Regions from separate parts of the Thalassotalea sediminis genome, predicted to be linked through region 2. Evidence: predicted binding sites of a transcription regulator. Region 2 holds the regulator's gene; each other region holds the start of a gene.
The links. The regulator FliA, encoded in region 2, starts transcription of late flagellar genes. The targets are predictions, from matches to a motif close to CTAAAGNTNNNNNNNNNNNNGCCGATA.

Region 1 (7,914 bases), 340 kb from region 2:
TGTTCGAATATCGGCGATATCTGTCACTGTTGCGGTTCTAAGTAAGCGACCAATATCTGAAATATCTGCACCTTGAGAGTAACTGATAAACGGTGAAAAAGTATGATGGTAGTTGTACTTTACCGCTACGTTATAAGTGGTTGCGTCGTACTCTAAAGTATCACCTGTTACTGGCATTGCTACTGAGCATTGGCTTGGTGTTCTACATAGCTTAAGGGTTTGATAATCATTAACTTGTAAGTCAATTTGTTCACTTCTAACACCTGCTTTTACGATTATATCGTTATTGAAATGCCACTTAGATTGAAGGAAAAAAGCTTGGTTTTTCATATCCATTTCTGGCACCCACATACGTCCATCTAGCAAAGGTTGTGAGGTAATATCTTGCAACATGTCAGTGCCGTAAATGAATGTGGCTTCTAGGTTGTTAAAATCAACGACTGTATTAAACGTAACGCGCATCCCTTCCTTTTCGGATTTAATCATTGATTGACCGCCGTCATAGCCTTCGTCTTGATTAGCCAAGTTTGTAGAAAAGAAAAAGACATTTTCAATATCTTGTTTGTATAAATCGAGCGTAAGTGCAGTATCGGCAAAAATATTGTCGTCAGTATACTTCAACATAATATTATGATTACCGAGAGGTCCTTGAGGAGAGCCAATTAATCGTTCACCGTTAGGTGACTTAATAGCATATGTTTTTTCACCACTATTAATGCTTCCTACCACGTCAATTAAGTCAGTTTCTTGTTGCGATTCATAGTAGTTATAGGTTAACTGAACACTTTTTTCATCATCAAAATAGTAGTTAAACTTGGTAAAAATGTTTTCAGTGACGGTATCACTCAAGCCATATTTTAAACCTAATATGTCTCCTTCCGCATCTCGTTGAACGCCATTTTCTTCATAACTCCCGCTAACCACATAAGACAACTTTTCAAGTTGGCCGTGGATAGTTCCTGTAATGCGTTGTCCAGCACTATTATCTAATTTAACCGCACTAAACCTACTTGAAAGACTTATTTCGCCCGCTAATGTTTTATCTGTAACCGCCTTTTTAGTGATGTAATTGATAATGCCTCCTGCAGCACCATTACCAAAAATGGACGTAGCACCTTTGATAACTTCAATACGTTCAATCACTGAAGCATCTAAGGATCTAATACCGAGTGAACCGTTTCTAAGAGGAGTGGATTGTGGCACTCCGTCAATCATTACCAGTGGATTGCGTCCACGAAGGGTTTGACCTGAGTTACTTGAGGTACCTGTCGTTGGCCCCATACCAGGAACAAGTGCCGCCAATATATCTTGTAATTCAGGCGTTATTTTCATTTGTTGAGCAATTTCTTTTTTAGAAATGATAGTGACGGTAGCAGGCACTTCGTCAATACTTTCTTCTATGCGACTACCGGTTACGATTACTCGTTCAATTGTTTTATCATCGAAATATTGATTAGTATCATAATTATTGGTGTATGCGTTAGGTGATAAAAGAAATGCAATAATAGTGAGAGGAAAAGGTAATGTTTTCATGATTATCCGAATTCAAGTAAAAAATTTCAAACGAATAGTAATGAAAATCGTTATCATTTGCAACTGTGCTTTAGTGAATCGGGTGCAATCAGCACAAAATATGAAATAACCTTAACGTTGAAGCCATTCGTTATGGCACATAGATGGGAATGTAAGGTAAACTTCGCGTTCATTGTAATAATAGGATTAATTATGACCGTGCTTTCAATGATTGTCGCACATGCGGCTGATCGTGTTATTGGTAAAGACAATGATATGCCTTGGCATTTGCCGGCAGATTTAGCTTATTTTAAAAACACAACACTAGGTAAACCAGTGATCATGGGAAGAAAAACCTATGAATCTATTGGCCGTCCGTTACCTGGTCGATTAAATATCGTTATCTCTCGTGATGATAACTATAAAGCCGATGGCATTACTGTTGTTACCTCGGTAGAGCAAGCGTTGCACGAAGCTGGCGATGTTGAGGAAATTATGGTGATTGGTGGTGGTGCTATTTATCAACATTGCTTACCAAGTGCTCAACGTTTGTATGTCACGCATATTGATGCAGAAATTGATGGAGATACACAGTTTCCAGACTATAGTGAAGGTTGGCAAAAAGTCAGTAGTGAATTACGTAAAGCTGATGAGAAAAATGCCTATGATCTCGATTTTTGCGTTTATGAACGCATTTAATATCAATTGTGCATAAAAATTAAATACTGGTATTACGATGTATCCGTTAAAATATATTGAGCCTGTTTTTCGACCGCCTAGTGAATGGAAAAGCTTAATTCTGCAAGTCACCAATGGCTGTTCATGGAATAAGTGTACGTTTTGTGAAATGTATACAACGCAAGCAAAACGATTTAAAGCGAAAAAGCTCGCAGATATAGAGCAAGAGATTATTACTGCAGCACAATCACCGTTAGCGCCACATCGTATATTTCTCGCCGACGGCGATGCAATGATGCTGCCATTTCGGCAGCTTAAATCAATTTTACTCTTGATAAGAGAGTACTTGCCTTCTGTAACACGTGTTTCTAGTTATTGTTTACCCAGAAACTTGGGGAACAAAACCGTAGAACAACTGAAAGAATTGCAAAGCCTAGGGTTAACCCTTGTCTACGTTGGCTGTGAAAGTGGTGACGATCAAGTACTGGATCTAATTGAAAAAGGTGAAACCTTTGAATCGTCTTTAACTGCGTTGAATAAGCTAAAAGCGGCCAATATCAAAAGCTCTGTGATGATCTTAAATGGTTTAGGTGGCACTCATTACTCAGCTCAACATGCTATACAGTCTGCTAAATTAATGAATGCAGCTCAGCCGAATTACTTATCAACATTGGTCGTTTCCTTTCCTTTAGGCATAGAGAGGTTTGCTGCTGGATTTAAAGGTAACTTCAAGATGTTAGATCAGCATCAGCTATTTGAAGAAATGCACTTATTGTTATCACACCTTGATCTTGAGAAGACCATTTTTCGTTCCGATCATGCATCAAATTATTTGGTGTTAAAAGGCATACTCGGCAAGGATAAAGCACTAATGTTGTCGCAAGTAGAACAGGCAATGACAAAGCCTAATACCGTACCGCTAAGACAAGAGTGGCAGCGCGGCTTGTAACGTATTGACGTATAAATACTAAAAAGGCACCTTAGCGGTGCCTTTTTAAAATTTTTAACATGTAGATTAAAGTTTAAACTCTCTCACTGATTGTTGTAGCTCTTCGGCAAGTTGAGCAACTTCGCTACTTGATTGCGCTGTTTGTTGAGAGCCTGATGTGGTTTGCTCTGCAATCGCTACAATTGATTCTAAGTTTTCACTAATTTCATGTGCAACAGTGCTTTGCTCTTCAGCGGCACTGGCAATTTGAGAACTGCGGTCAAACGCTTCATGGACGGCATGTGTTATGACTTCTAGCGCTTTTTCAGCTTCACCACTTTGAACTACACATTCCGACGCCTGCTTCTTACCGGTCTCCATTACTGCTACCGCTTTTTCGGCGCCAGTTTGCAGCACTTCAATCATGTTTTGAATTTCTTGGGTAGACTCTTGTGTTCTACTTGCTAATGTTCTTACTTCATCGGCAACTACCGCGAAGCCACGGCCTTGTTCCCCTGCGCGGGCGGCCTCAATTGCAGCGTTCAATGCTAATAAATTAGTTTGCTCTGCAATTCCTCTGATCACGTCTAAAATGCCGCCAATAGACGCACTATCTTGTTGTAACTTATTGATCACTTGCGAGGCATCTTCAACTTCATTGGCAAGTTGTTCAATGGTCATACGGTTACGGTTTGATATGCCTTTAATTCTTTCAGCTTCATCATCTGCTTGCTTAATTTCACCTAGTGCATCATTGGCACTTGAAAGTACGCTTTGCGAAGTGCTACTCATTTCTGTAGTAGCAGAAGCTGCTTGTTCAACTTGAGTGCGCTGTTCTTCAATTGCTGTTGTACTCTGAGCAGTTACTGCTGACGTTTGTTCTGCTGCTGTAGCTAATTGTGTTGAACGACTAACAATACCATTAATTAGGTCACGTAAACTGTCAATCACGGTATTACAATTACGCGATAGTTGGGCAAATTCATCTTTACCTGAATCATCCAGTTTGCGAGATAAATCGCCTGAAGCAACGACATTTAAAATGTCATTTACGCGGGTAAGTGGACGGGTAATACTAATTAACACGAAGAATGCGATACCAGCGGCTAAGCCAATAGAAACTAGCATAATAATCCAAGTAACGGTTGTACCTGTATTCACAGATTTTTCAACTAACGTACTTGCTTCACTCGTTGTTTCATTTGCTAGCTCTACTTGAGTTGCTAACACTTTCTTCGCCAGTGCAATATTTGTATCGGCTTCTTCGAGTTGAGCTGTAGCTTGAGCAATCGCACTGAGTTGGGCGTTCTTAATTGTGAAGATACTAGCGCTGCTTAGCAGTAAATCATCAAGGTTATTTTCAATACTTGTGAGTTCATCAGCAATGTCATCCGCATTATTTAATGCCAGTTCATTGTTAATTTCTCGAATCACACGTTTCGCATTTTCATAGCCGTTTGTAATTTGGCTTTCAACTAATTCAGTCGCTTGAATATCTTTTAGATCTCGGTACTCGAAAGATGAAGCTACCATGCCATTTAGTTGAGATTCAAGCTGTTCACCTAATGATACAGCGCGTTGTAATTTGGTATCGGCTAAATCATGGTCAGCTAAATCTAGCATTAATGTTGCAGCATCATCTGCTTTTTCTTCTAATACATCTACGGTATCAAGCGCAATATTGTATTGCTCAATTGCCGCTTTACGGTTACTAAAAACGGCATTAATGTTTGCTTGAACGTTATTGTGAATATCTTCGATTTTTGCAAGGTTGTTTAAGAGAACCTGTTCTTTACTCACAATTGATTTTAATTTTTTATGCTCACTAATAAACTCCTGATTAATGGCATTAAAACGTTCTAAGTTATCAGCTAATCCTACTAATTCTGTTTGGTAGTAGCCTCGCAACGTTAACCCGCCAATTTGACTTAGTTGGTTCGCTAATGCGGTACTTGAACTTAACGTTGGAATTGCAAGCGTGCTCTGTTTGAGTGTTGCATGGTGAATGTTGTTTAGATTACTTAAAGAGATAACGCTTGTAATTATGAGTAAAACAGCAATGATGGAAAATCCACCAATAATTTTTACTTTTACAGTCAAATTCATTGAGACCACCAGTAAGTTTATTTAGGGTGTTGAAACAAAAAAGCAGGTATTTTTTATTTATTGTTTAACGTATATCGGCAAGCAACCTACTTTCTTTAACTGCTAGTATAACAAGCTTGAACTGAATTTCATCTTTACTTCAAGCTTTTATCGTATTCTTTTTGAAATTTATACTGATGTCGAGTTAATGGTTATTATAGTGCTTGCTGAGTGATATATTTTTTATCATGCCAACGCAGCAAGGTCAATTGCCCTCCCCAAACACAACCTGTATCAAGTGCATAAATATGCTTTGTTGTAACTTTACCTTCTAACGCTGCCCAATGTCCGAAAATCCAATGTGCTTGCGTCAGTTGTTTTTTTGTTTGGGTGAACCACGGGCTCAATTTTTTCGGTGCGTTGCTTGGGGAAGCTTTGCAATCAAAGTCTAAGCTACCATCAGCATAGCAATAACGCATGCGGGTAAATGCATTAATGGTAAATCGAAACTTGTCTTCTTTGTTTTTCACTTTTAGCCAACTATTTGGTTTTTCACCGTACATAATTGATAACCAATGACGCCTTTTTTTGCCTGAAATTTTAGCTTCTGCAAATCTAGCACATTCAATTGCGTCTTCAATTTGCCATTCAGGGGATAGTCCAGCGTGTGACATATAGACACTTTCGTTAGGTAATTTTCTCAACAATGGTTGCTGCGCGAGCCAGTTGATAATTTCGTCGATATCTGGTGCATCTAATAGTTCAGAGAGTTGGTCTTTGGCCTTTTCTTTTTTGATGCCTTCATAAGTCGCTAATAAGTGCAAATCATGATTACCTAGAATAGGTTTAACGGCATCTCCTAAAGAGATTAAAAATTTCAACGTTTGATATGATGCTGGACCGCGAGCAATCATATCACCAGCAATCCATAACTGATCTTTGCTAGGATCAAACGAGGCTTTATCAAGTAATAATCTAAGTTCCTGATAACACCCTTGAATATCGCCGATAAAATAAATAGCCATCGGGTTAATGCAAGATATGAGGTGTCGCTAAACGAAAAACTGGAATATCAACTTTTACAGGGACATTTTGGTTATCAATCATTTGATAGTGTCCTTGCATTGTACCTACTGGCGTTTTTAGCGCACATCCACTGGTATACGTAAAACTTTTACCGGGTTGAATAGTGGGTTGCTCACCAATCACACCTTCACCTACGACGGTTGATTTTTCATCGTTAGCATCGGTGATCAGCCAGTAGCGAGACAATAACTTTATTGGTATTGAACTATTATTCGTTATGGTAATTGTGTAACTAAAAACATAGCGTTGATCTCTTTCGCTCGACTGGTTGTCGATATAATGTGTTTCAACACTTACTGTAATATCAGTTGGTTTAATGTTCATTTTTTTTCTGATCAACCAGGTAATTAGCTAACGCGATGTATTGATCTAACGTTATGTTTTCTGGACGTAAACTTGCATCAATCCCTAAAGATTCTATCGCAGTAATATCAATTAACTTTTTGAAACTATTACGGATAGTTTTTCTCCGTTGATTGAATGCAGTTGTACAAACTTGATTTAGTGTCGCTAAGTCCTTAACAGGATTCGCAATAGTTTTATGTGGTACTAAACGAACAATGGCCGAATCTACTTTGGGGGGCGGTTGAAAAGCCTCTGGTCCAATTTCCATAACGGGGATTACCTGACACTGATATTGAGTCATGATGGATAATCTACCATAGGCTTTACTGTTAGGCCCAGCAGCCATTCTCTCTACAACTTCTTTTTGCAACATAAAATGCATATCTTTTACTGCGTCACGAAAACTCAGTAAATGAAAGATAAGAGGTGTTGAAATATTATAAGGTAGGTTACCAAATATTTTTAATGGCTTATCTTCACTACATAGGGTAGTGAAATCAAACTTCAATGCATCTTGTTCATAAATGGTTAAATGTTTCGCCAAAAATGGATGATGCCTGAGTCTATGGGCAAGATCTCGATCAAGCTCTACCACTGAAATATCACCAGCTCTTTCGATAACTGGTTCTGTTAAAGCGCCTAAACCTGGACCAATTTCAACTAAATTTTCACCAGGCTCTGGATTAATTGCGTCGACAATTTGACTTATAATGGCTTGGTCATGAAGAAAGTTTTGTCCAAAGCGTTTTCGCGCCTGATGGCCTAAATGGCTATTTTTACTCATTGATGTAAAAGGTACCTAATTTCTAGCGTTTTGATTATTTGCGAGCTCAATAGCGGTAGATATTGCTTGTCTAAAGCTTCCAGCGTCTGCGTTATTCGTACCAGCGAGCTCGACAGCTGTGCCGTGATCTACTGAGGTTCTTATAAAGGGTAAGCCTAGTGTAATGTTTACAGAATTACCAAATCCTTTATATTTTAAAACAGGCAAACCTTGATCGTGAAACATAGTTAAAATGGCATCAGCATCTTGCAAATACTTTTCGTGGAAAATCGTATCGGCTGGTAATGGTCCGATCAAATTCATGCCTTGTGCGCGCATTTCATCAAGAGCAGGGTTCATTACTTCGATTTCTTCTCTACCTAAATGACCATCTTCGCCAGCATGTGGGTTGATACCACAGACATAAATTTTGGGTGATTCAATACCAAATTTTTCAATTAAATCATGGTGTAGTATTTGAGTTACTTTTTGCAGACGTTCATGCGTGATGGCTTTT
Region 2 (7,914 bases):
CTTTTTTTCGTTTTTAAGGTGGTTTCTTCTTGCTGTACTGTTGGTTTAACAGTGTCAGTCTCTATTTTTTCTTTAATAGGTGTTTTGGCGACAATTGTTGGTTGTTTATTCAGAGATTTTGCCGACGTAATAACGTCTAATTGCTTTTCATCAACATTATGGGTAACACTTGCTTGCTGAAGTAATTTATCGAGTTGTTGCTTTTGTTCTTCAACCGGCTCAATTTCTTCTTCAGTTAACAGTTCTGAAAGGTAATTTTGCATTAACCCTTTGCTAGCAGCCAACGAGCCTTTATCTTTAGAAGCCATCTAATGGTGACCTCGATTTTTTTCCAGTGATAGTAAATAGTCTAGCAAACTTTTATACGCAACTACGCCTCTTGTAGAAGATTGAAAGTCAGAGGGTACTTGTTGTGCCTCACTCGCATTCCTAAAATTGGTATCAATAGGAATGACACCATGCCAAACCGTGTCACCATAAACTTCTTGCAGTTTTCGATATGCTAACAGCGATGCCTTTGTGCGTTTATCAAACATTGTAGGAACTATCGTGTAGGTAAATGGTTGTTGTTGCTCACCTTGCATAATTTCGAGCGTTTTCATCATTCTATCTAGCCCTTTAAGTGCTAGAAACTCTGTTTGAACAGGTACAATAATGCGATCCGATGCCGCAAGCGCATTGACCATAAGCACACCTAATACAGGAGGACAGTCCATTAAAACAATATCGTATTCACCTTCTAATTGTGTAATCGCTTTTTTCAGTACAAGCCCCATTCCGCCTTTAGCACCTAATGCTCGGTCTAAAGTAGCAAGCCCCATTGTGGCAGGTAAAATATCAATATTTTTATATTTCGTAGGGCAAAGGCTCTGCATAATTTGTTCTTTCGTTGACACTTGAACAAACAAGTCATATACACTGAGTTCGAGCTCTTCTGACTCTATACCAAAATAGTAGCTTAAAGAGGCATGCGGATCTGTATCAACAAGCAATACGCGTTTGCCGCGTTCTGCTAGCAGCCCGCCTAACGCAATCGTTGATGTTGTCTTGCCAACACCACCTTTCTGATTTGCAACTGTCCAAACTAACAAGCTATCACCTACTTAGCACCTGAGTACTTATCCGTATTGAATCTCTTTTAAAATGGCTTTAGGAAACTCAAGAAGCGGTAAATCTAACGTAGATATGCCTGCTGAAGCCACTGCCTGAGGCATACCATATACAACACAAGTTTCTTCATCTTGTGCCCAAATAGTTGCTCCTTGAGCTTTCAGCATTCTTGAACCTTCACGACCATCTGACCCCATACCTGTCAAAATAATGCCGAGTACGGAACCTGAAAACACTTTCGCTGCTGAACCAAAACTTACATCTACGCTAGGTTTAAATGCAATTCTATCTGTCTCATCAACGACAACCTTTAATTTGGCAAACGAGTCTTTACCTTCAATTAACATTTGCGTACCACCAGGCGCTAAATAGGCGACACCTGGCTTGAGTACATCACCATTTTCAGCTTCACGAACTTCTATTTTACATAAACTATTTAAGCGCGTAGCAAAAGCTTTGGTAAATGCGCCTGGCATATGCTGAACCATCACTATCGGTAATGGAAAATCCGCAGGTAGTTGCGTGAGAATTTTTTGTAATGCTACCGGACCACCTGTCGATGTGCCAATCGCAAGTAATTTATATGCTTTACCTGACGCTCTAACACTAGCAGTAGCTTTTGGCTGTGTTGGTCTGGCGTTTATGCTTGTCGTACTGGGTGTGACTAGCGGTGTTCTAGCGCTTGGTCTAGCTCCAATACGACGAGCTCCGCCTCTTTTACGAGCAATTTCTAATACGCGCTCTCTGAGTACGCTACCAGCATCACTTTTAGTATTAGCAATTTCGTTAAATTTCTTTGGAAGGAAGTCAAGCGCACCTGCATCGAGTGCATCCAATGTTGCCTTGGCGCCTTGATGCGTTAATGAAGAAAACATCAAAATAGGAATTGGAGAATGCTTCATTATTTGCTTAACAGCTTCAATGCCGTTTAGCAACGGCATCTCGATGTCCATCGTAATAACATCTGGCTTCAAAGTCTTTGCTTTTTCTACCGCTTCGATGCCATTAACAGCAACATCTATAACCGTTAAGTTCTTATCGTTATTAATTATGTCAGTGACTCGTCGTCTAAAAAAACTTGAATCATCAACAACCAGAACTTTATAGGTCATTTAATATCTCTTTTGCGTGTTGTTATCGTTAATTATGAACGCAATTTCTTATTTACGGCAGATTTTTTTGCATAATATTTAAGCATACTAGGCACATCAATTATCAAGGCAATGCCACCATCACTTGTAATAGTTGCACCTGCCATACCAGGCGTACCATGTAATAAGCGGTCAAGGGGTTTAATAACTACTTCCTCTTGACCAATTAAGCTATCTACGACAAACCCCACTTGCTGTGCGCCAATTTGCACAATAACAACATGACCTTTATCGCGTGGTTTTTCCTGAAAATCTCTAACTAACCACTGATCAAGATAGAATAATGGTATCGCTTTCTCTCTTACTATAATGGTAAGTTGACCATCAACAACATTTGTATTTGTTAGGTCAAGATGGAAAATTTCATTTACCCCTGCAAGCGGTAAAGCAAACGTTTGTTCACCAACAACAACCATTAAAGTAGGTAATATCGCAAGCGTTAGTGGCACTTTTATCTCAAGTACCGTACCAATACCAAGTTCAGAATCAATGTTAACCGTGCCGTTTAACTGAGTGATTTTTGTTTTTACAACATCCATCCCTACGCCTCGCCCTGAGACCTCAGAAATTTCAGTTTTTGTTGAGAAACCTGGTGCAAATATTAGATTGAATGCATCTTGATCAGACATTCTTGCCGCAGCATCTGCATCGAGCACACCACGTTCAATAGCAATTTCTTTTAATTTTTCGGCATTCATCCCTGCACCATCATCTCTAATGGTTAACAGAATATGATCACCTTCTTGTGAAGCCGATAAAATAACGGTGCCTTCTCTCGGCTTACCGTTTTCTTCACGCACGCTTGGTATTTCAATACCGTGATCAACAGAGTTTCGTACTAAATGCACCAGTGGATCGGCAAGTGCTTCAACTAAGTTCTTATCTAAATCGGTTTCTTCACCCTCTAGAATTAACTTAATCTCTTTATTCAAGCTACGAGCAAGGTCACGTACAACGCGCGGAAATCGGCCAAAAACCTTTTTAATTGGTTGCATGCGGGTTTTCATCACCGCACCTTGCAAATCGGTTGTTACGGCATCCAAATTAGACACAGCTTTGGTCAGCTCTTCGTCTTCTTTTGTCATGCCTAGGCTCGTCAAACGATTACGCACTAACACCAACTCACCGACCATATTCATAATTTGATCAAGTCGTTGCGTATCAACCCGCACCGTAGTTTCACCTTGTGGCGCATTTTGCTTGTCTGCTGGCTTTTTAGCTGGCGCATTTGCTGCAGGTTTAGCCGCAGCAGCAGGGGTAGGTTTTTCTACAGGTTTAGGCGTTGGTGCCGGTGCTGCTGTTTTTGCGGCTTCAACAGGTTTTTGATTGCCCGTTTGCGGCGCATTACCCTTACCATGAATTTCATCTAATAAGCTTTCAAACTCGTCATCATTTATTTCGTCGCTATTCGTAGACGCTTTACTCGCGCCTACATTAGATGCAAACGCACCTTGACCATGTAATTCGTCTAATAAGCTTTCAAACTCATCATCTGTTATATCATCACCAGAACCTGCCGCGCTTGATTTTGGCGCTTCAGGTTCAGTTGCTGCTGTGGGTGAACCACCACCATGAAGCTCATCTAATAATCGCTCAAATTCGTCTTCGGTCATTTCGTCTGACGACGATGCAGCATCTGAGGGCTCTGGTTCAGTCGGCGCTGCTGCTACGGGTTCTTCCACTGCAGGCGCAGCTTCCTCAGCGCCTTCTGGTACACTTAATCGGTGCAATTCTGCTAACAACGCTGGGTCTGCTGGTACTAATGGTTCACGCGCTTGTACTAAAGCAAACATATCGTTTACCGTGTCTAAGCCTTGCAGAATAACATCCATTAGTTCAGGCGTTACGCTTCGTTGGCCGTTTCGCAGAATATCGAAAATATTTTCCGCACCATGACAAACGTCAACGAGTTCAGTTAATGCTAAGAAACCTGCGCCGCCTTTTACCGTATGAAATCCACGGAAAATAGCATTCAATAAATCAGCATTATCTGGATCATTCTCTAACTCTACGAGTTGCTCAGATAAGCTTTCAAGTATTTCACCAGCTTCGATCAGAAAGTCTTGAAGAATTTCTTCATCTGCTTCGTATGACATCCAGCAACTCCTATTAGAATCCTAAACTCGATAAAAGATCATCAACATCGTCTTGATCGGCAACTACGTCATCGCGTTTATCTTTATTGACGATTGGGCCTTCAACTAGGTTTTCACCCACAGACGGTTTACTAGTATTTTCCATGCCTTCACTTGTGACACCAAAGGCTGTCAGCATATTAATTAAACTATCTTCAACTTCACGAACAAGATCAATAACTTTACGTATCACCTGCCCAGTTAAATCTTGGAAATCTTGCGCCATTAACACGTCTGTCATAAGACCATGCATTCGTGTTGTTTCACGATCCGTTGTTTTTAGCAGTGCATCAATATCATGGCATAACGATTTAAACTCACCCACATCTAAATTGTTGTGCATAAGCTTGGTCCACAGCGGTTTTACTGTGCTAATTTGATGTTGAATTGTGTCGACCACCGGAAAAATTGACTCAACCGCGTCCATGGTTTTATTTGCGGCATCTTCCGTTCGACTGATAACATAATTAAGTCGCTCTTTGGCATCAGGTATATCCGCGGTAGCTAAATCATTCAATCGTGAATCTAATTGAAAATTCATCAATGAATCATGAAGTTGACGTGTTAACTTACCAATTTCGGCGAACAATTCAGAATTGATTGGATTTTGAATTTCTGCAATCAATTCATCTGCTTTTTCTTGTTGATCAGTTTCTAAATACTCAACCAACAGCTTTGCCTGTTCCAATGAAACATGGACACTGTTATTTATACTCATGCAACGTCCTTACGCAACAATTCGTTATTAACCTAAACGCTCGAAAATCTTATCAAGTTTAGTTTTTAACGTAGCCGCAGTAAAAGGCTTGACGATATAACCATTAACGCCTGCTTGTGCAGCCATTACGATTTGTTCTTTTTTCGCTTCCGCTGTAACCATCAATACCGGTATATGCGATAAGCTAGCGTCTGCTCGTATTGCTTTGAGTAAATCGATACCTTGCATCCCTGGCATATTCCAATCTGTCACAACAAAATCAAAATCACCTTCTTTAAGCATCGGTAATGCAGTACTGCCGTCATCTGCTTCTTGAATATTAGTGAAACCTAAATCACGTAATAAGTTTTTTACGATACGTCTCATTGTTGAAAAATCATCAACAACAAGTACTTTCATATTTTTATCCAAGGCACCCTCCAGGGACTTATTTCAAAATGCTTATAAATATATTGTACTTAACTTTGCCAAGATTGCATACGCGCTTTTAACCGATGTAATGCTTGACTATGAATTTGGCTGACTCGAGATTCGCTAACATCAAGGACTTGACCAATTTCACGTAAATTCAATTCTTCATCATAATACAGAGACAGTACTAAAGCTTCTCGCTCTGGTAAAGTAGTTATACACTCTGATAATGATTTTTTAAACACTACATGTTCTATATCTTGATATGGATCAGCATTGTTTTTATCTTCAAAGCTTGAGACCGCGTCTTCACTCACGCCCAAATCATCGATGCCAATGATTTTGCCACAATTTACTTCGTTAAGAATATGATGGTACTCATTCAGCGAAATATCAAGTTTTTCAGCAACTTCAACATCAGAAACATCTCTACCTAGTTCTGATTCGAGTGTTTTTATGGCATCACTCACCATTCTGCTGTTTTTATGTACTGATCTTGGAGTCCAATCACCTCGACGTATTTCGTCAAGCATTGCACCACGAATACGAATACCAGCAAAGGTTTCAAAGCTTGCGCCTTTGGTATTATCAAAGTTATTTGCAGCTTCCAACAAACCAATCATGCCTGATTGAATCAGATCATCCACGATAACGCTGGCTGGAAGTCGAGCAAGGAGATGATATGCAATACGCTTTACTAAACTGCTATGTTGTTCAAGCAACGCAGTTTTATCTATTTGCGAACCGTATGCACTGGCTTTAACCAAAATTGCTTACCTTTCGTGTTAGCTTTCAATTAGCTGTTCTATAAAAAACTCTAAATGACCAGAAGCATGATTCGGTACTGGCCATTTAATAATTTTATTGGCTAGCGCTGTAAATGCTCTTGATGCAGGTGAATCCGGAAAAGCTTCAACAATAGCTTGCTGTTTTCTTACTGCTTTACGAATATTCTCATCAAAGGGAATAACCCCTACAAGCTCAAGCGCAACATCTAAAAATCGCTCCGAGACCTTTGATAACTTACCAAAGAGTTGTTGCCCTTCTTTTGGGCTGCGTACCATATTTGCAACAACTTTAAATTTAAATACTTCGTGATCTCTGCTAAGCAATTTCATGAGTGCGTAACAGTCAGTAATAGAGGTAGGTTCATCACAGACAACTAATAATACATCTTGGGCTGCACGTGCAAAGCTCAACACCATATCTGATATGCCCGCTGCTGTATCAACGATTAAAACGTCAAACTGCGTTTGCATATCGCTAAAGGCGCGAATTAAACCTGCATGTTCTGATGGCGTAAGATCAACCATTGATTGCGTACCCGATGTAGCCGGAATAATTTTTATCCCTGCGGGGCCTTCTATGATTATATCGTCAAGTTCACACTCGCCTGACATGACATGTGACAAGTTGCGTTTTACACGTAAACCCAACATTACATCAACATTTGCCAAGCCTAAATCGGCATCTAATACGAGAACTCTTTTTCCAAGTTGTGCTAGGGCAATAGACGTATTAAGTGACACATTTGTTTTACCAACACCACCTTTACCACCAGAAACTGCTATGACTTTTATTTGGTTTTGCTGTTGCATTTTTCGTAAGCCACTTGCCTGATCTATCATTCACATTACTCTAATTAAACATCAAAAATATTTTACATGCCAACTGCCATTGAGTTTGGCATTGGTCGCCACGAATTGTGGCCATTCAATTTCGTTGCAAGTCTATCTGCAAGCGTAACCAACTTTTCAGCATTTGCAACTTTAATATCTTCTGGAACTCTTTGTCCATCAGTAAGATAACCTATTGCGAGACCATTTTGTATAGAAGTTGCAATTATTTCACCAACGCTCAAGCTTTCATCAAGTTTTGTATAAATACAACCCGCTAGTGGTACTTTTTTAAAGCGGTCTACATTTTCTTGCATAACACGTTGTTGTGTATTTGCTGATAATACCAAGTAGTTGCGAATTCTAACACGAGAGCTTGCGAGTAAGTTAGTTAGATGTTCAGTTAAGCGCATGTCTCTTTGGCCCATACCCGCAGTATCAATAAGGACTAACTTCTTGTTTGAGAATTGTTGCAATAATGTATCTAGTTCAGCACCTTCTTTCGCAAGTTTAACTTGGCAGCCAATAATTCTGCCGTAGGTCGTCAACTGTTCAAAACCAGCAATACGATAACTATCTGTAGAAATCATTGCTACTTGATCTGCACCATGAATTTGCGCAAAACGTGCAGCCAACTTGGCTATTGTAGTGGTTTTGCCTACACCTGTTGGGCCGACAAGCGATACTACACCACCGCGATGAATGATTTCATTATTGGTAGTATGCAATTGACTTGCAAGTAATTGTTTTGCTTGCTGCCAAGCTTCTGCTTC
Region 3 (7,914 bases), 1.1 Mb from region 2:
AATCGTTGCAGTCGAAAATAACAGTATTTTAGGTTGGGCAGCTCTTTCTCCTGTATCAAGTCGAGAAGTCTATTCTGGTGTTGCAGAGGTTAGTGTTTATGTTGCGAAGTCTGCTCAAGGAAAAGGCGTAGGTCAGAAATTATTATCTAGTTTAATTAAGGAATCTGAGAAAAATAACATCTGGATGCTGCAAGCAGGTATTTTTCCTGAAAATATTGGAAGTCTACAACTTCACAAAAATAACGGTTTCCGTCAACTTGGCATTCGTGAAAAGCTTGGTAAAATGAATGGTGTTTGGCGAGATGTTGTGCTTATTGAAAGGCGAAGCAGTGTTGTAGGTGTATAGGTAATAACAAGCGCATTAAAAATGGACGTCTTACACTTGGCTGACGCTCATTCTTTGGTAATTTTTAGCCAAGCTTAATGCGCCCCATATGGCGGCGTTAAATGCTGAAAGGAGAGTCTGTGAAAATCTACGGAGATATTCAGTCTGGGAATTGCTACAAAATTAAGCTGCTATGCTCGTTACTGGGTGTTGAGCACGAATGGATTCATGTAGATATAATGGCAGGCGACACAACGAAATCTGAGTTTTTAAAGAAGAACCCTAGTGGGAAGATTCCTCTTCTTGAGTTAGAAGACGGGCGATGTCTGTCAGAGTCCAATGCCATACTCAATTATTTGTCTGTAGGGAGTGAGTTGCTTCCGTCAGACATCTTCAAACTTGCGAAAGTGCAGCAGTGGCAGTTTTTCGAGCAGTACAGCCACGAACCATATATAGCGGTTGCGCGCTTTATCGCTAAGTACCTTGGTTTACCTGACGAACGTAAGGCCGAGTATGAGGCTAAGCAGTCTGGGGGGCATAAGGCACTAGCAGTTATGGAGAATCAGCTTTCAACTTCTCCATATTTAGCTGGTGATTCCCTGACTACAGCAGATATCAGTCTATATGGGTACACCCATGTTGCTCATGAAGGTGGCTTTGATCTTAAAGCGTACCCGTCAGTCTTGGCATGGATTGACAGAATACAGAAAAATCAGAACTACATTGGTATGGTGTAGCGGGCGACATTTAACAAGTTGCTTCACCGGAAAAGTAACTCGCTGGCGCTTGCCATATTGCACCATCTATTAGCATTAAATGTAAGAGCACTACTATCTTTATGTTACAGCTATCAAACGTATTACCCTCATTCGATTTTGGGGCAGTTTTGGTGTATTGAAACTGTTCATTCTCTACAAGTGTAGAATATCTAAGTTATTGTCATTAATGAAAATGCAGGTAAACTATGCGCAATAACTCGCGCCTAAGTATATAACTAATTTCGAGCATCATATCTGCATCATATACTATTTTTACTTATATAAAGGTGTTTTACCTCAGCCAAATCAATTAAGGAAACCGCGTTCCAATGTTTAGGAAAAGCATTCGTCACCACTTACAAATTCTCTCATTAAGCACATTACTACTAACGATCGCACTGCCACAGATAAAAGCCGATGAAATAGACGAATTTCTGCTAGAGAAAATGCGCAGAGCCAATATCCCTGGGTTACAACTGGCAATCGTCAAAGACAATAAATTAATAAAAAAAGCTAGTTACGGTCTATCAAACTTGCAAGACCAAGTCACAGTAAAAAATCATACCCCTTTTCCTATTTTTTCAATGACCAAAGCTTTTACTGGTGTCGCCATTATGCAACTTGTCGCAGAGAACAAGTTATCTGTTAACGATCCTGTTTCAAAGCATTTAGATAACTTGCCGAAAGCATGGCAACCGTTAACTATCCGTCAACTGTTAAGCCATACCTCTGGGCTACCAAAAATATTAAATGGCCATTGGGTTGATTTGATTGCCAATGGTCAACCTGACCAAGCGTGGCAGGAGGTACTTACCTTACCGATGCGTTATAAAAGCAATACCAAGTTTGAATACAACCAAACAGGTTACATTTTGTTAGGTAAAATTATTGATAAATTATCGGGCCAGCCATTTACAGACTATATTCAGCAAAATCAGTTAGCTAAACTAGATATGCCAATTACTTCAGCGGCAGGATTTGGCCATACTGAAAACATAGTTCCCAATCAAGCTCGTCCTTACGTTGCAGGCAATCAAGGTGAGCTAAAGACATTACAAATTACTTTCGATCCATTTTTTAGAACTGCAGCTGGAATGAGTGCAACCGCGACAGAACTCGCGAATTACGTAATAGCGCTTCAACAACAAAAACTCCTTGATAAGGAACATCTTAAAGCGTTGTGGACACCTACACTTTTAGATAATGGTAAAACCGCAGGCTTTAGTAAATTAGAAAATGGCTATGCCCTTGGCTGGCAAACGATTGGACGAGTTCAGCATCCAGCTGTGAGTGCCAGTGGTGGTGACTCCAATTCGATGGTGATTTATCCTGACGATAACTTAGCCATTATTGTATTAACCAATAAATTAGGTAGCTTACCGATTTTCTTTATCGATGAGATTGCCGGCTTTTATTACCCAGAGATGAAGGCTGAAAATGGCTGGGGACTGTCAAAAGGGTTATTCACACTGTTCCAAGGAATGAAAAAACAGGGCTTTAACCAGGCCATTGTGCTAGCAGATAAAATAAAAGCAAGCGTTCAATTTGATGTACAAGAAATTAACCTTTTGGGTTATCGCTATGTGGCTAAAAATGAACTAGCAAAGGCTATAGAGATATTTAAGCTAAATGTTCATCTGTTTCCTGACAATGCCAATGCCTATGATAGCTTAGCTGAAACTTATGCTGCGCTTGGAAATATAACAGAAGCGATAATTAATTACGAAAAAGTACTCGAGTTATTACCGAACAATCAACATGCCCTTAAGCAGCTAGCTTGGTTGAAACAAAAAGTTAGTGAAGGGTAGGCGAAAAATAGAATAACAACACGCTGTTTTATGTCGCTAATGCAGCGTTTAATTAAGTTGGTTAAAGACGACGCAACTTTAGCTACCCGATAAGTTAGATCGCGGATGTGGGAAATACAGCTAACTAACGTATTGATATAGTAGTTAAGCTGTTAAAAATAAAATATAAAAAGTAACTAAAGCAGGAAAAATAGCAGTTGATTTTGGAGTATTGTCGCTTATTCTAACTAATATCTATAGCCTTTAAGCAGGATCTGAGCAGCAGGAGCAAGTTTTGAAAATAAGCGTAACAGAACTATTGACTTTACTTTGGTTGTTAGTGGCATTTGTAACATGGTTACTTACCCATTTGAAAACAAGAAAAGATCAAAAGGTGAGTAATACGGTGCAGGTTGTAAATAATCTCTCTATTGTTAGTCATTTACTCGATGCTGACTTGAAGATCAGAAATGAACTCAAAAAAAATAATGATTTTAAACCCAATGAGTTAAGTGAAGAGCTCGAAGAAAAGTTAATCATTATATTAGATTATTACGAATTTCTTGCGCGTCTCTATTGGGAAGGGGTCGCTGATAGAAAGTCGATTGAACATCTTAGAGGAAGGTTAATATTGGAGCTTTATAAAGCTTCTTCAAACTATATTAACTATTGGCGAGATAATTTGGGCAGAGACGACTTATATAAACAGCTTGAAAAATTGAGCAATGAGATCGCCGCTAACTAGCCAATAATTAAGACGCTATCATTAGGGCTTATGTTCTCAGTAGGAGTTTTTATGATTAGGGAAATCACAACATCAGATTTCGCTGCGTTTTGGCCAACATTTTCTGAGGTTATACAGGAGCAAGAAACCTATGCATTTGATCCTGATATGACGCAAGAACAGGCGTTCAATTTATGGTGTGAAACACCGCTTAAGGCTTATGCTTTTGTTGAAAATAACCAAGTGCTTGGTACTTATTATATTAAGCAAAATGCGATGGGCCCAAGTAGCCATATTTGCAATTGTGGTTACATGGTTTCAAATGAAGCAAGAGGCAAAGGCATTGCACGTAGCATGTGTGAGCATTCGCAAAGGAAAGCTATTGAACTTGGTTTTGATGCAATGCAATTTAATAGTGTAGTATCAACCAACAACGTTGCTATTAGACTATGGAAAAAGTTAGGTTTTTCGATCATAGGTACAATACCTAAGGCTTATAACCATCCACAATTAGGGCTTATTGATAGTTACATTATGTATAAATGGTTAGGAACTTCATAAACCCATTAGCAGCCTGAATTTTTAATATACCTGCCTTAACGTGCTTTATAAATTACTCAGGGATAGGAGTTATTATGCGAAAATATATCTTTTTAATCGGTGTTCTTTTTAGTTTGTCATTGTATGCTAAACAAGCAACAGATGATGATGCTATTGGTTTATCTACGTCTGAATTTCCTTGGCAACTGGTAATTGATAACGGGAAAATAATGGGGTGTATTTATAATAATAAATATTACTCTTTAGGCTCAATACTTATTACAGAGTTTTTACCGAGAAAATGCACGTTGAATTCTGCTAGAGAGGGCGTTTGGTCGAAGCTTACCGAAACTGAATTAGTCGCTTTTGAAGAGGCGCGTCGTGAAGCAGAAAATAAAAATAAAGCTGGCGGTTCAACCGCTATTGGCAACCAAGCGCTTAGTAAAGATGAAGCCATTATTATTCGTATGATCAGGCGTCAAATAAATAAACATGTTAGTAAGCAAAATAGACCGGATAATTAACAGTTGGATTTTGCACTGATGCTGTTTATTTTAACAAATAGTTAAAAGCTCTTTAATGGGCGCTAGGTTGAGAGGAAACATAATGTCGGATTCAACTAAATTAGCAAAGTTCACCGCATATTTGGCTATTTTTTTAGCGGCATTTTCAAGTGTCGATTTTATTATGGATTTTGTGAGATTTGACCTTGGGCTTGCTACCTTTAAAAGTGTTGGAATGTTGGCCTTATCAATTTTTCTATATTTATCGATTACCAAGCCTAAATTATTTAAAAAGAAGCCGTCAATCTAGATCGTGTTGAACGTTAAAAAGTGAGATAGGTTTAAATTAAATAAATAATTGTGTAATGAAATGCGAAAGTTAAAGACTAATACTTGCAATGGTCACTTTCAATGGAATATTTATGTCTCATTTGAAAAAAGCCCTTATCGTAGCGCTCATTATTATTGGGCTTGGAACAATAGCAAAAGGTTTTAATGAGCGTCGTCATATGGAAATGGCGCTGACTGAGTGTGGTTCACAAGACAATATTGCTAACGTTAATGCGAAAGGCTTTAAGTGTAAGAGTGCACCATAATAATTGCATGTGGGATTGTTAATAGGTTACTTGGTTTTAACACCATTAATAAAGTAAGCAAATTGGTTTTTTGCTCTATTCAATGGGCAAATGTTTTAGGAAGTAGTGAATAAAGATGAGAAAAGAATTCGAATTTACCGTTAAAGCACATAATGTAAAAATTATTAATTCATGGTTTCGTGGCGCTAAATTATATATTGATGGTGAATGTCGCGATCAAGATTATACTTTCCTGGCATCAGGTAAGCGTGCGTTGCTGTCTGCTAATCTTGGTGAACATGGAATGTTAGAAATTTTTCCTGTGTCTGCACTCATTTCAGTCGAAATGGATGCGTTCCTAATTAGTGGTACTGAAAGACAACATGTTTATAGTTCACATAAGCGTTTAAGCTTAAAAGAACAACGACTGGCAAGATAGGTGTTCAATCGTAATTGAATGGACACAGCTCAAGGGTTTAGTAAAAGGGAATTATAATTAACCACGTTGGTAAACCTACGTTAAATTAGCATTGGAGCTTTCATGAAAAAATATGACTATAAAATAGTAGATACCCGAGATGTGGAATCAGCAGGACTCTTTAAAGGCAGAAAACGTGAAGATGTTGAAGCTTACTTAAGTTCGTTAGGTGCGAAAGGTTGGGAGCTTGTTAATGTTGATTTTCGTGAACTTGAAGGTGGTTTAGAGTTTGCCGGTATTATGAAAAAAGAAGTGGAATAAGTAACGGTATTAAACGTTGAAGCTGTTTCGCTTGTTCGGAGTCAGCTTAAATTACAGTGTTAGCAAGCATTAAATTGCCGTATACAGCGGCGTTATCGTTTTAATCAAACATTGGAGTGTCAAATGGAATTAGGTGCATTTTCAGTAAGTTTAGCGGTTAGTAATATTGAAGAATCTAAAGTGTTCTACCAAAAGTTAGGGTTTAAAGTGGTTGGCGGTGAGCAATCTCAACATTGGTTAATACTTAAAAATGGTGATCATACGTTAGGGTTGTTTCAGGGAATGTTTGAAAACAATATCATGACGTTTAATCCTGGTTGGGATAAAGACTGTAACACATTAGAATCGTATACGGATGTAAGAGATCTTTTAAAAGCATTTGAAGCTCAAGGCATAACGATTGCTCAACAATCGATAAACGGTGAAAGCGGTCCTTCAAGTTTTTCAATCAAAGATCCTGATGGTAATGCGATACTCTTTGACCAGCATGTTTAAAGCAAACGAGTAAGCATAATGATGAGCCGAACTTATCAGTTATGAATGAAAATGCAGTGGCATTGGTTAAGTATGATCCAAATTGGCCGTCTTTGTTTGCGCTGGAAAAGGCGTTTTTAGCAAGGGTAATCAAGCCTTGGATTTTTAGTTCAATTGAACATGTTGGCAGTACATCTGTTGTAGGGTTAGATGCAAAACCTGTTATCGACATTATGGTTGGTGTTAAATCTTTACAATCATCAAGTGGCGCTATCGATGTGTTAACACGCAATGGCTATTGTTACTATCCTTATAAAAAAGAGGTAATGCATTGGTTTTGTAAACCAACGCCAGCGTTTCGTACTCATCATTTGCACTTAGTCCCTTTTGAAAGTGCATTGTGGCATGAGAGAATTAACTTTCGAAACTGTTTACGCGAAAACCCATCGATAGCAAAAGAGTACGCGCATTTAAAATATAAACTTGCTGCTCAATTTAAAGATGATAGAGAGCGATATACGATAAATAAGTGGCCGTTCATTCGTAAGGTATTACAAGCTGCGAGTCAATAATGCCGTTAATAAAGCCTTAAATGAAGAAGCTAGCAATATTTAGCTTAGTTTCGCAGTGGATTATTGCCAGTCGTTTTCACTCATTTAATTGAATGTTAGTGTTTAAAAGGAAAGTAAAATGACAAGAAAACCGATAAATTTAAACGAAAAATATGCCAAATTCACGGAACACTGGTCGCCAAAAGTGGTTGCTGAAATGAATGACTATCAGTTTAAGCTCGCTAAAATTCAAGGGAGTTTTGTCTGGCATAGTCATGCAGATACAGACGAGGTTTTTATTGTTATTGAAGGGCAAATGAGCATCGATTTTCGTGATGGCAAGGTTGATCTTAAAGAAGGCGAAATGTTCGTTGTGCCAAAAGGGGTTGAACATAAGCCATTTGCCGAAGACGAATGTAAAATAATGTTTGTAGAACCTAGAGGTGTTGTTAACACCGGCGATGCTGGTGGCGAGCTTACCGCTGAAGAAGATGTTTGGGTGTAAGCTTATAATTATTGAGACTAAAAATGGGGTGGTTTGAGAGTTTAAGACAGGTGCCAAATACCAATCTTGGCTGTTAGTAAAAGATCACTGGTTGTTGAAAGGAATACATCGAAATTAAATATTTGAACTTATGAAAAACGTTATCTATTTACTCTTATTACTCTACGTCACTAATATTGCTGCAAATGAAATTGCAATTACATTTGATGATGGGCCTCGTGCTGACACAAGGTTATTTACTGGTAAAGAAAGAACAGCAAAGCTGATTAAAAATTTGCAAAAAGCAAAGGTTGAAGATGCGTTGTTTTTTATTACTACAGGTCATATAAATGAACAATCTAAAGCACGAGTGAACGCCTATACCAATGCTGGATTTCATTTAGCAAACCATAGCCACAGTCATTTTTCTGCGCACAACACAGCGCTTGACACT

Region 1: a site for FliA is predicted at 5,297-5,323, ahead of QUE09_RS14800 (HAMP domain-containing methyl-accepting chemotaxis protein). Genes of this name have one in related genera too.
Region 3: a site for FliA is predicted at 3,068-3,094, ahead of QUE09_RS08005 (DUF4760 domain-containing protein). Genes of this name have one in related genera too.

What each region holds. Positions count from the first base shown of each region.
Region 1 is NZ_AP027361.1:3,237,634-3,245,547, reverse strand. It holds gene QUE09_RS14815 (TonB-dependent receptor) at 1-1,533, opposite strand, end outside; gene folA (type 3 dihydrofolate reductase) at 1,726-2,211, shown strand; gene QUE09_RS14805 (radical SAM protein) at 2,249-3,139, shown strand; gene QUE09_RS14800 (HAMP domain-containing methyl-accepting chemotaxis protein) at 3,206-5,224, opposite strand; gene QUE09_RS14795 (symmetrical bis(5'-nucleosyl)-tetraphosphatase) at 5,419-6,228, opposite strand; gene apaG (Co2+/Mg2+ efflux protein ApaG) at 6,233-6,613, opposite strand; gene rsmA (16S rRNA (adenine(1518)-N(6)/adenine(1519)-N(6))-dimethyltransferase RsmA) at 6,603-7,418, opposite strand; gene pdxA (4-hydroxythreonine-4-phosphate dehydrogenase PdxA) at 7,434-7,914, opposite strand, start outside.
Region 2 is NZ_AP027361.1:2,893,171-2,901,084, forward strand. It holds gene QUE09_RS13290 (chemotaxis protein CheW) at 1-308, opposite strand, end outside; gene QUE09_RS13295 (ParA family protein) at 309-1,091, opposite strand; gene QUE09_RS13300 (protein-glutamate methylesterase/protein-glutamine glutaminase) at 1,119-2,222, opposite strand; gene QUE09_RS13305 (chemotaxis protein CheA) at 2,255-4,357, opposite strand; gene QUE09_RS13310 (protein phosphatase CheZ) at 4,371-5,114, opposite strand; gene cheY (chemotaxis response regulator CheY) at 5,142-5,525, opposite strand; gene QUE09_RS13320 (RNA polymerase sigma factor FliA) at 5,573-6,295, opposite strand; gene QUE09_RS13325 (MinD/ParA family protein) at 6,311-7,153, opposite strand; gene flhF (flagellar biosynthesis GTPase FlhF) at 7,186-7,914, opposite strand, start outside.
Region 3 is NZ_AP027361.1:1,757,566-1,765,479, forward strand. It holds gene QUE09_RS07990 (GNAT family N-acetyltransferase) at 1-346, shown strand, start outside; gene QUE09_RS07995 (glutathione S-transferase family protein) at 466-1,062, shown strand; gene QUE09_RS08000 (serine hydrolase) at 1,413-2,891, shown strand; gene QUE09_RS08005 (DUF4760 domain-containing protein) at 3,166-3,615, shown strand; gene QUE09_RS08010 (GNAT family N-acetyltransferase) at 3,667-4,155, shown strand; gene QUE09_RS08015 (hypothetical protein) at 4,230-4,658, shown strand; gene QUE09_RS08020 (hypothetical protein) at 4,741-4,947, shown strand; gene QUE09_RS08025 (hypothetical protein) at 5,060-5,233, shown strand; gene QUE09_RS08030 (hypothetical protein) at 5,349-5,651, shown strand; gene QUE09_RS08035 (DUF4177 domain-containing protein) at 5,754-5,951, shown strand; gene QUE09_RS08040 (VOC family protein) at 6,075-6,446, shown strand; gene QUE09_RS08045 (GrpB family protein) at 6,488-6,997, shown strand; gene QUE09_RS08050 (cupin domain-containing protein) at 7,116-7,481, shown strand; gene QUE09_RS08055 (polysaccharide deacetylase family protein) at 7,612-7,914, shown strand, end outside.